2 linked regions of the Priestia megaterium genome follow. The protein of the gene in region 2 interacts with the protein of the main gene of each other region in a pairwise test. Links are inferred from orthologs where the notes say so. Each region holds a gene or a part of one and is shown on either strand. Other genes may lie near its edges. The genes, in order: ezrA and ftsA.

Region 1 (6,257 bases), 510 kb from region 2 along the record:
TGCTACTTCTGTAAAACAACCTTTTAATGAGGAACAAAATGAAAAAACATAAAGAAGATTGTATAAGCTGCAATATTTCACACAACGAGTATTATAGGTGTTTCCTCGTATAAAGTCAAGGAAGATTGAAGATTAAAAGAATGTAAAAGAAAGGATATATTCATTTGAAGTATGAAAAGAGAAGAAAGAACCTAAGAAAATGGTGGTGATGGCTAATCAAACGTTTGTTTAATAAGCAAAAACCGCTGATTTGCAGCGGTTTTTTTTTGCTTATTCATATTTAAAGAAAAGAAGTGAGTTCTTTGACGAATTCTTCAAGATACTGTTGATCGATTTCATCAAAGCGATTTTTGATTGGACTGTCAATATCAAGAACACCTAAAAGCTGACCGTCTTTTACAATTGGTACAACGATTTCAGATTGAGAAGCGGCATCACATGCAATGTGGCCAGGGAAGGCGTGAACATCTTCAATTCGCTCTGTTTTTTGATTTTGAGCTGCTGTACCGCATACGCCTTTTCCAAGTGGAATACGAACGCAAGCCGGCAGTCCCTGGAAAGGTCCAAGCACTAACTCCCCGTCTTCCATTAAATAAAAACCTACCCAGTTTACTTCATTTAAAAATTGATTTAGCAGAGCTGAAGCATTTGCTAGATTAGCAATCGTATTGCTTTCTCCTTCTAATAAGGCGCGTAATTGCTTAATTACTAACTCATAATCTTTTTGTTTTGAGCCGCTGTAGTTTTCGACATTAAACAATGTATTCTCCTCCATTCAACATAAGATTTAATGAATTTTTATCAGGAAACGTCAGTTTTAACGCTACTTTGTCGATAAAAGATTACAGGAACTAAAAAGCCTATCACGAATTATGTAGAGAGGCTACTAAAATCCTTTTTAAATACTGTAACGATTTCTACACAATTTTGCAATCATATGTGTTTTGTAAAAATAAATCGAAATGAGGTGTAGATAGATGGCTGTACAGTCAAAAACGAAAGAGAAAATTATTGATGCGGCTGTTTCTCTTTTTAACGTAAAAGGTTTTGATGGTACGTCGGTGCGGGAGATTGCAGGAAAAGCGAAAGTGAACGTAGCGAATATTTCATATTATTTTCATAGCAAAGAAGGATTGCTTGAAAGTTTAGTGATTTCTTATTTTGAAGGTTATATTGGGGTGTTGGAGCAAGCATTTCAAGAAATGAAAAAGCTGTCTTCAACAGAAAGTATGATCGTAATGATTCGAGCTATCTTACATTACCAGCACGAAAATAGGCATATTGCCCGGCTCGTATATAGAGAAATCTCTCTTGACACGATTTTAATTCGAGAAGTTATGACTACGTATTTAACCAAGGAAAAATACTACTTAAAAACAATCCTTGAAAGAGGGATGAAAGAAAAGGAGTTTCGAAAGCTGCACGTTTCCTTTACAATCATTGAGCTTAAGGGCATGCTGTCTATGCCTTATCTTCATCCTCAGTACCTAAGTGAAGTTCTTCATATATTGCCTCACGAACCGTATTTTGTTCAGCAATATGCGATTGAGCTTGAGCGATGGGTGCACACAACGGTATGTTTGCCATATGAACGGACAAACAAACTTCGCGTTCAATTATCTTAAATGAAGCTCTCTATAGCCTTGGCCTAAATCCTTCGCACAGTGGGCGTCTGACCCATATACGAGAGGGATTTTTTTCTGTTGGGCTGCTTTTACGACAAAGGGAGCTGGATACGCTTCCTTGCACAAAGGCTTAAACAATCCTGCACCATTATAATCCAAAGCCAGATCTTTCATTTTTATTTCATCGAGTATTGATAAAATAATAGGGGAAAGTGTGTCTTCATATGGAAATTGAGCTTGAAATTTATGTATGAGTGTCATATGACCAATGCGCTTAGGCTTATAAACGCCTAAATTGGCCTGTACAGAGCGTAATACCGTGTTGTAATACTTATCATATACTTTGCTTACGCTGCCAAACTTCTGTACAATATGTGCAAATACGTCAGCGCTAAAATCTAGGCAGTCATATCCTTCTTCATGTTTTAAGAAATGGACAGAAAGGATGCTGTCATCGAGACAAGGACCATACTCGTTTAAGAAATCTGTTGTTTCTTGTTCAAATCCTTCAATAAAGTCAACTTCCAATCCGACATTGATACGAATATCGCGCTCAAATTCTTTTTTAACTTGCTGTACGTTTTGAATGTAGCGATCAAGTTTGTCAGGATCCATTCCGCTGTCGCGATCAGGCGTCGGATCACTGAAGCTTTTTGGTAATGGAGCATGCTCTGTAAACGAAATCTCGCCAAAGTTCAGGGAAATCGCCTGTTCAACATATTGTTGCAATGAATCAGGTGAACCGTGTGGGCAAAATGGAGTATGAATATGTTTGTCAACTTTCATAAAAAATGCCTCCTTTTTTCTTCTTTTTCCATTGTAACGACACAAAGTGACTCCATGCCAATATTTTGTATAAAAAAATTTAATTTTTTGCTCAAAAGTTGGACTTTACATGGTATCATAAAAACATTGACGCAAAAAAATTTAAAGGATTAAATTCACCCTTTTTATAAATAAGAAACTTGTCATGTAGAACGCACTGTAAGGGGGCTTAGTATGGAATTCATTATAGCACTAATCATACTTATTATCGGATTAGTTGTGTACGGAATGTTTTCACGTAAAAAGATTTATCAAGAAATTGATCGCCTGGAAACGATCAAAGTCGAATTAGCAAATACGCCAGTTGCAGAGGAAATTTCAAAAGTAAAAGAATTGAACATGACAGGTCAAACTGAAGAGCTATTTGAACGTTGGCGTGAGCAGTGGGATGAAATTATATCAACTAATCTCCCGAAAATTGATAAAGAACTGTTTGAAACGGAAGAAGCAGCAGATAAATACCGGTTTAAAAAAGCGAAGCAGTTATCTATACATATTGATCAAGCCTTAGAACAAACCAAGATAGATATTGAAAACATACTTACTGAACTTCAAAATTTAATTGGTAGCGAACAAGATAATCGATATGATATTGAGGAATTAAATCAGCTTCACCGCCACGTGAAGAAAAAATTGCTCGCACATCGGTATTCCTATGGAAATGCTGAAAAAACGTTAGAATACGCAATTAATACATCTAAAGAGCAGTTTAAAAAATACGAGGAAGAGACGATTAACGGAAACTATCTTCAAGCACGTGAGATTGTTCTTCAATTAAAAACTGATTTAACAGCTATTGATTCGTATTTAGAACAAATTCCAAAAGTGTTAGTTGAGTGTCAGACCACTCTTCCTGTTCAGTTCAATGAACTGCTTGACGGGTTCCGCGAAATGAGTGAGCAGGGATATGTGTTAGATCATCTGCAAGTAGAAGAAACGGTAGAGCTTTTAAAACAAGAAACTGCTGAAATTATTGCAGATATTGAAGAATTATATGTGGAAGAAGCGATTACAAAACTAGATGATGTGAACGAACGCTTAGAGCAGTTATATGACTCACTTGAGCATGAGGTTTTCTCCTATCATAAAATGAACCGTGAATCTCATACGGTATCTAACTTCCTTCGTATGCTTCAAGAACGAAACCGTGAACTTCGTGAAGAAACGCTATTTGTACAGCAAAGCTATCATTTTAAAGAGCGCGATTTAGACGTATATTATAAAATGGACCGCGAACTAAAACGATTGACTAACTTGTACTATAATATTTCGGACAAGGTGGCGGAGCACAATTTAGCCTACAGTGTGATCCAAGAAGAACTCGAAGACGTTTCCAAACAGCTTAACCAATTAAAAGAATCTCAGGAATCCTATAGCGATATGCTACAAGCTCTTCGCAAAGATGAGCTCTCGGCTAAGGACAAAATAGAAGAACTGAAATCTCAGTTGATTGAAGCAAGACGCCTTATTCAAAAAAGCAACCTTCCCGGTGTTCCTGAAGAATACAAAGTGCAGCTTGAAAAAACGGTTCATATCTTAAATGAAGTAACCGCTAAGCTGAAAGAAAAACCGCTTAATATTCAAGCTGTTCAATCTTTACTTGAAGATGCTGTTGGTTTTGTCCAGGATACATTTGATGAAACAGAGGCAATGTTAGAAGAGGCGCGACTCGTTGAAAGAGTGATTCAATACGGTAACCGTTATAGAAGTACTCATCACTCGATTGCACAGTCTTTAGAAGAAGCAGAAGAAGCGTTTCGTCATTACGAATACAAAGAAGCATTAAAACAGGCATCTGCAGCTATTGAGCAAGTAGATCCTGGTGCGCTGGATCGTATACAGCGTATTGTATCTTCACAGAGTTAAAAAGCTCGTGTCCAAAGGACACGAGCTTTTTTATGACGCTTTTCTTTGTATACTATCTGTGTGATGTGTACCTCTTGCAATACTAATAATATAGCCTATGAAGGCAGCAGCAACTGTTGGAATAAGCCAGCCAAGGCCTTGGCTATAAAGCGGCAAATAGTTTTTGAAAAAATTGTCTATGCTTGTTAGGATAATTCCTGCTGCTTTTAACCCGTCAAAAATGCTCAGAATCGAGCTAATGATTACGGCTGTCACATATACTTCTCGACCAAACGAAATGGCTCTTTCAATTAATGATAAAGCAATTAGCGTAATGGCAATAGGGTATACAAAGGTCAAAATAGGTATGGAAATAGAAATTAATTGAGTAAGCCCTACATTTGAAATAACAGCACTAAACAGCATTAAAATGACGACAAATGTTTTATATGACATGCTTGGCACCAGCTGCGTGAAAAATCGTGCGCAAGCAGAAGTTAATCCGATGGCTGTCGTTAGACAAGCAAATGTAATAGCGAGTCCTAAAATAATGGTGCCAAACGAACCGAATAATGTTGTAGCTACAGCTGTTAAAATAGCTCCTCCATTTTCTTTCATACCAATTGCTTCTACGCTTGAAGCGCCGACATACGCGAGAGAAAGATAAACGATAGCTAACCCAGCAGCAGCAATCAACCCGGCTTTGATACATACCGAAGCAAGTGTTCGTTCGTCCGTTACGCCTTTTTCCTTAATACTGTTGATAACAACGATGCCAAATACGAGAGCTGCAATTGTATCCATTGTCAAATATCCATCAATAAAGCCGCCCGTAAATGGAGAGGCTATATATTTGGCGTGAGGTTCTTGAAAAGAACCCATAGGTGTCATTAAACTTTTGATAGCTAAAAGAGCTAATACTGCGAGCAGTAAAGGAGTTAGAATTTTTCCTATGCGATCAACAATTTTAGTTGGATTCAATGATAAATAAAGTGTTAGGCCAAAGAAAATAACCGTATAGACCATTAAAGGAATCTTGCTTGCAACCGCATTTTCTGATAAAAATGGGGTCACACCGATTTCAAACGCTACCGTATCCGTTCTGGGTATACCAAAAAAAGGGCCAATTGCTAAGTAAAGCAATATAGTAAAAGAAATCCCGAAAATAGGGTGAACTTTTTTAGCTACTTCGGTAAAGTTTCCATTACTTTTAGAAACAGCGATTATCCCCATAAGCGGAAGTCCTACACCTGTAATGAGAAAACCGATAATGGAACTCCAAGTGTGTGTTCCGGCTTGCTGTCCGAGCAAAGGAGGGAAAATCATATTTCCCGCTCCGAAAAAGAGAGCAAACAGCATAAGACCGATGGCAAGTATTTCTTTGTTAGTGAGTGCTTTGGTTTTCATAATGCCTCCTAGTGTTTCTTATGTTGATGATTAAATTTTCTGACTTTTTAAAAACTAAAAGTACGTGATACATACTACCACATTTATGGAATCATATATAGGTTTTTTTGAAAAAATCTAAATAGTTTATTAATAATAAAAGGAACGCCTAATTTAAAAAAATACCAAGGTGTGGTATGATAATACGTTGTTCCGAAAAAATGAAGAAGGGGGCGCGCATCCTTGATTTATTTAGATAATAGCGCTACAACAAAACCCTATAATGAAGTCATACAATCTTTTACCAAAGTAGCTACAACTTATTATGGCAATCCATCGTCCCTCCATCAATTTGGCGTACAGGCGGAGAATTTGTTGAGCCGTTCACGTGAGCAAGTAGCAGAATTGCTGCACGTATCGTCAAATGAAATTATCTTTACATCAGGAGGAACGGAAGGGAATAATTTAGCTATTAAAGGCGTAGCGATGCAATATAAAAGCCGAGGTCAGCATATTATTACGACAAATATTGAACATGATTCTGTTCATGAACCATTTAAGCAGTTAGAAGCACTA
Region 2 (6,221 bases):
GTTTTTTATACTCTTTTTGAGTTTTCTAGATTCATTGCATAAAAAAAGACCTCTGTATAAAACAGAGGTCTTGGCTTTTTATTTTCTTAGCGTCTACGATTACGGTTTCGTAAGAATGTTGGAATATCTAGCGCATCTTCAGACTGTGGCTGAGATGGACGCGTATATTCTTGCTGTACAGGTTCTTCACGCTTTACTTCACGCTTCGGCTGTGGAGCCGGTTGCTGTGTCGATTGCTGCATGCGATTCGCCGATAACGAAGGACGACCTGGTTTTGGCTGTGATAAATCTTGGTCACTAAAGCCAGTTGCAATAACTGTAACAACAATCTCATCTTTTAGGTTTTCGTTAATAACAGATCCAAAGATCATGTTCACTTCTTGGTCAGAAGCCGAAGCAACGATATCTGCAGCTTCTTGTACTTCGTAAAGACTTAGGTTTGTACCGCCTGTGATATTCATTAATACACCTTGAGCTCCATCGATAGATGTTTCAAGAAGTGGACTTGAAATAGCTTTTTTAGCTGCTTCAGCAGCGCGGTTTTCACCAGTCGCAATACCGATACCCATAAGTGCAGATCCTTTGTTAGACATAATTGTTTTCACGTCCGCGAAGTCTAAGTTAATTAATCCAGGAACTGCGATTAAATCTGAAATACCTTGCACACCTTGTCGTAATACGTTATCCGCTTCACGGAACGCTTCTAGCATTGGCGTGTTTTTATCAACGATTTCTAATAAGCGATCATTTGGAATAACAATCAGCGTATCCACTGCTTCTTTCATTGACGCAATGCCACCTGCCGCTTGAGTAGAACGCTTACGGCCTTCAAACGTAAATGGACGAGTAACAACACCTACCGTTAGTGCTCCTAGCTCACGAGCAATTTGGGCAATGACTGGAGCTGCACCAGTTCCAGTTCCTCCACCCATACCAGCTGTTACGAAAACCATGTCTGCACCTTTTAGTGCTTCTTGTATTTGTTCCTTACTTTCTTCAGCTGCTTTTTTACCAACTTCTGGATTAGCACCTGCACCTAATCCTCTTGTTAATTTAGCGCCGATTTGCATTTTTGTTTCAGCTTTTGATAAATTTAATGCCTGTGCATCTGTATTAACTGCAATAAATTCTACACCTTGGACGCCATGTTCAATCATTCGGTTAACCGCGTTGTTACCGCCGCCTCCGACACCGATTACTTTAATCGTCGCTAATTGGTCTACACTTGTATCAAACTCCAACATGATAGTTCCTCCTAATTCTTCGAAATTACCAATCCGTAACGTTAATCAAAGAAGTATCCAAAAAACTTCTTCATTAAATTTTGGTCATTTTTCTTTTTCGGCTGCTCAGCTGATTGTTGCGGCTGCTGTGGTTTCGGGCTAGGCTTGATCATTTCTTGTTCAATCGGCTCTTCTTCCACAACTGGCGCTCCAATTTCCCGGCCTTGTATTTTAGCATTTTTGTATGCAAATTTTATTAATCCTACGCCTGTTGTATAATGCGGCTCACGTACTCCAATATAATCAGGCACTGCTATGCGCACGTTATTCTTTAAAATCACTTGAGCTAGCTCAAGAATACCAGGCATCGCTACTACTCCGCCTGTTAAAACAAATCCTCCTGGAATATCTTTGTATCCTAGGCGATTTACCTCCTGCGTAATCATATCTAAAATCTCTTCTAATCTAGCTTCAATAATATCAGAGATTTCGAGCTGATTAAACTGCTGATGCTGATCGCTTCCAATGATCGGTACACTAAATACTTCTTCTTCAGAAGCATGATCGTAGAAAGCATGTCCATGCTTTATCTTAATATTTTCCGCGTCTTCAGTCGATGTGCGAAGGCCAATCGATAAATCTTTGGTAATGTGCTCTCCGCCAACAGCTAGTACATTTGTTACTTTCAAATGTCCTTGGTCAAAGATCGCAACCGTTGTTGAACCTCCACCGATATCTACCAGTGCGACACCTAAGTTTTTTTCATCACGAGATAATGCAATTGAACCAGCGGCTAGAGGCTGTAAACAAATATCACTGATTTCTAAACCAGCTCTTTCTACACAGCGTAATAAGTTATGTAAAACCGTTCTAGATCCTGTTATGATTGTGCCTTCCATTTCTAAACGTACCCCAATCATACCTCTAGGATCGTTAATACCTTCTAAGCCATCTACAATAAATTGCTTTGGAATAACATCAATGATTTCACGATCTGGCGGGATAGACATGACTTGAGCAGCATCAATTACTCGATGAATATCTTCGTTTGTAATTTCACGATTTTCGCTTGACACGGCTACTACTCCGTGACAATCCTGTAAAAATACATGATTTCCGCTTATGCCCACTACAACCTTTTTAATTGTAATGCCTACCATTCGTTCAGCTTGTTCTACTGCTTTTCGAATAGATTGAACTGTTGCATCTATATCAACGATAGAACCTTTTTTTAGTCCGTGTGATTTAACATTCCCTACACCAATGATATTCAATGAATCGTTACTCATCTCTCCGATGATTACTTTCACACTGGATGTACCGATGTCTAAACTAACGTATATTTCATTGCTGTTCATTCTTTGGCACCTCCTTTTTCTTTCTGCACATGTCATCTTAAATAAATTAAGAAGAACAACAATATTAATTTTTTATTATATGAAAATATTCAACAAATACATCTGTTTCCCTTTTGTAAAATCAATTTTTTTCAAGTTTTTCACAGACTTTATCTCTTTCAAAGAACAAAACGTTCTTGTTTTGACTTTTTTTTAGATTTAAGCCTCAAATTCACTGAAAAAAAGCTATTTAACTACAAGTCTACACTAAGATGTACACTGAGAAAAGCGAAACTTACCTAGAACAAATATTACATTTCCATTTCACAGCAGCGGAGAAGAAAATCATATGTATGCAGAATACTTGCATGTGATTATACAATGTACAAGGGCTAGTTTGCCAGTCTCAACTCATCTATTTCCTTTAATTAACACTTATAAAAAATAATTACTGCTTGCTCTTTTTATAAGGTTTAAATGCATATCCTTCTTCTAAATCAATAATGCCTTTTTGATCATCACTCAATTTACTTGCAATAGCTGGGTAATGAACAATTTTATCAGAGAAGTTGCTAATTTTCCCGCTTACTTCACGCGTATCATTCATAAATACCTCGATGTGAAGAGGTTCTGATTTTGTCGGCGCATAGTAAATCTCAGAAATAGCCCCTTTTATGCTCTTAGGCGTTTTAGCTAATTCTTGAACCATGCTTTGTATAGCGTCTCCGTCTTTCCAGTCAATTAGCAGCGGAGCGTCGGATGACACTTTCTTAGCACTTACTTCTTTTAAAACTTTTCCATTTTCATTCACAGGGAAATATTTATTCCCCGAGGTTACATATGCAATTCTTGCGTACTCTTTTACGTCGATTACGACCTTATTAGGAAATGTTTTGTGAATGACAGCTTCCTTTACCTCAGGATTTTTTTCGACTTTTTCTTGAATTTGATCAGCATCAGCTTTCCAGTAGCTAGTTTTTTTGGACAGACCACTCGCTTTGACAATATCCTTATCACTTACATGTTTATTCCCTTGTACTTCAATGTTAGAAACATTACTCAGAGAAGATTGAGAATATACAATAAATAAAATAAGGATGAAAAAGAGTGATAAATACAAAATAAGCCGTCTATTTGCTTTTTGCTTTCGCTGTTCTTGCAGCTTCGGTACACGATCTTCTAAAACAATTAACTTACCTTTTTCCATTTTTTTCACCCTTATCCATTTGAGAAAATAAACGAGGACTTACCATCTATTTATTTCCAATCTTTGCTTCATGAGAATATCCCCATTATAGCATAGAATAAACACATAAAAGCTACCTTTTCACGCATAACCATACAGCGACGGGCTGAGTAATTAGCGACCGATAATCTCAACTTCTGTATGAATATCAATATCGAATTTCTCTTTAATTGTTTTCTTAACATGAGCAATTAAATTCAGCACGTCTGAAGCCGTTGCATCTCCTGTATTGACAATGAAGTTCGCATGCTGCTCACTAATTTGCGCACCGCCTACTGAAAAACCTTTTAAGTTGGACTTTTCAATTAAGTCTCCTGCATAATTTGGAAGCGGATTTCTAAAAATACTTCCTGCACAAGGGAAATTCCAAGGCTGTGTTTCGCGGCGATAGTCTTTATTTTTCTGCATGACCGCCACAATATCATCTTTCGTTCCCTTTTTCAAACGCAGCACAGCTTCTACACATACTCCAGGACGGTCTTTTTGTAGAATGGAATGACGATACGAAAATTGAAGCTCTTCATTTGTCAGCCACTCCAGAGTGCCATCTTCAAATAAAATCAGCGCTTTTTCGACTACATGAGACATATCAGAACCATGGGCACCTGCATTCATATAAACAGCGCCTCCCACAGATCCAGGAATTCCACTTGAAAACTCCAATCCAGACAGACCTTGTTTTGTAATAACTGTTGCAAGCTTGATGCTAGGGTATCCCCCACCTACAGTAACCGTCTCTCCATCTACTGTTAAATCATCTAATCCGGCTCCGAGCTTAATGACCACACCTTCAATTCCCTTATCAGAAACAAGAAGATTAGATCCTCGACCAATCGCTCTCCATTTCACGCCGTGTTTTTTAATCATATCCATTGTAACTTTTAAGTGATCAACAGAATCAGGTTCTACAAGCACATCTGCTGGACCACCAATTTTCATTGTTGTATGTTTTGCTAGCGGTTCATTTTCACGAACCTTTCCAATATTCGCTTCGACTAACTCTTTTACTAACGCTTCCATAAGAACCTCCTAAAACCCTCTTTGCTGTTATAAAACTTTCATGTCAATGCGCCCTTACTTCTAATGCATAAGAATAATAAGAACAGATTCATAACTAAGCAGCAGCACCTTGTAAGATACCTTTTTTCTACGAAGGCACTCTATTCTGTTGTCAATTTCATCATTTTTATTTATCGTATGACATTCACCCATAGAATGTACGTTCATCTGCTATATAAAGTAATTTTGATTGTTTTTTTATCGTTTTTCATTTAGAAGTTAAACACATGCTGACAGTCATAAAAAAACGCTACGCTCATAAGTGCACATACGTTCACCTACTCACTAAGATAAAACATTTAACCTTACACATCATACCATAGTTGGACTCAAAATTGGTTATCACAACATTACATTTTAAAAACATTTCATACAAAAATATCATCTACCTGTAAAAAATCGAAAATAAACCGCCAACAAAATCCGGCGTGCACTTGGATTTAAGATGACGGTTTACTTCAGTAGACCATTGCCTACTTGACATTATACAATTTTTTTCAATTAATAGCGAGAATATCTACTAACATTTAACAAAACTCCAACTGCTGCCAGCATGAGCGTCAGCGACGATCCGCCGTAACTTAAAAATGGAAGCGTAATTCCCGTAACAGGCATAAGACCTGTTACCACGCCTATATTGATCATGACTTGAATCGCAACCATTGAAATAATTCCTAAGGCTAAAAACGTTCCGTAAAGATCAGGTGCTCCGAGCGCTACTTTAATTCCTCTCCAAAGCAATAAGCTAAACAAAAGTAGAACAAGTGTTCCGCCGATAAAACCGAGCTCTTCTGCCAGAATAGCAAAAATAAAATCAGTTTGAGGCTCCGGCAAATAAAAGAACTTTTGTCTACTTTGCCCTAACCCTAATCCAAGCAATCCCCCCGGCCCAATTGCATAAAGAGATTGAATGATTTGAAACCCGCTTCCAAGCGGATCTTCCCAAGGATTTAAAAATGAGGTGATGCGTTTAATCCGATAAGGAGCTGATAAAACAAGCCCTACAAAACCGGCAACGCCAAGCAACCCAAGACCTGCAAAGTGACTTACCTTTGCTCCTGAAACAAAAATCATGACTAAACAAGTTCCAACAAGCACCGTTCCAGTTCCTAAATCCGGCTGCATCATAATAATGCCAAACGGTAAGAAAACCAGTAATAACGCCGGTAACATTCCTTTTCTAAAGGATGTAATTTTCTTCTGGTTTTCTGATAAATATTTCGCTAAAAATATAATCATAGCAAACTTCATAAATTCTGAAGGCTGAATCGAAAACGCTCCAACTCCTATCCAACTTTGCGACCCATTCCGTACTAGCCCTACTCCCGGAATCAATACAAGTACCAGCATAACAAA

What was found.
Region 1: the proteins of ftsA (region 2) and ezrA interact in binary tests that used the Bacillus subtilis proteins (3 or more experiments, as listed by UniProt). The link is inferred for Priestia megaterium from one-to-one orthologs.

Annotation. Positions count from the first base shown.
Region 1 is NZ_CP023317.1:4,559,884-4,566,140, reverse strand. Bases 2,113-4,970 are described here. They hold ezrA (septation ring formation regulator EzrA), read left to right. Parts: upstream 2,113-2,624; coding sequence 2,625-4,316; downstream 4,317-4,970. Other genes in these bases: brnQ (branched-chain amino acid transport system II carrier protein), read right to left, coding at 4,347-4,970; hisJ (histidinol-phosphatase HisJ), read right to left, coding at 2,113-2,411. In the rest of the region: CEQ83_RS23350 (GAF domain-containing protein), read right to left, coding at 281-760; forespore capture DNA-binding protein RefZ, read left to right, coding at 978-1,625; more of hisJ, read right to left, coding at 1,617-2,112; more of brnQ, read right to left, coding at 4,971-5,702; CEQ83_RS23325 (cysteine desulfurase family protein), read left to right, coding at 5,925-6,257. UniProt on the Bacillus subtilis protein: Negative regulator of FtsZ ring formation; modulates the frequency and position of FtsZ ring formation. Inhibits FtsZ ring formation at polar sites. Interacts either with FtsZ or with one of its binding partners to promote depolymerization.
Region 2 is NZ_CP023317.1:4,046,571-4,052,791, forward strand. What follows is about bases 434-3,255. They hold ftsA (cell division protein FtsA), read right to left. Parts: upstream 2,582-3,255; coding sequence 1,286-2,581; downstream 434-1,285. Other genes in these bases: ftsZ (cell division protein FtsZ), read right to left, coding at 434-1,244; CEQ83_RS20690 (cell division protein FtsQ/DivIB), read right to left, coding at 3,009-3,255. In the rest of the region: more of ftsZ, read right to left, coding at 87-433; more of CEQ83_RS20690, read right to left, coding at 3,256-3,767; murB (UDP-N-acetylmuramate dehydrogenase), read right to left, coding at 3,921-4,826; spoVE (stage V sporulation protein E), read right to left, coding at 5,367-6,221. UniProt on the Bacillus subtilis protein: Cell division protein that is required for the assembly of the Z ring. May serve as a membrane anchor for the Z ring. Binds and hydrolyzes ATP. Also involved in sporulation.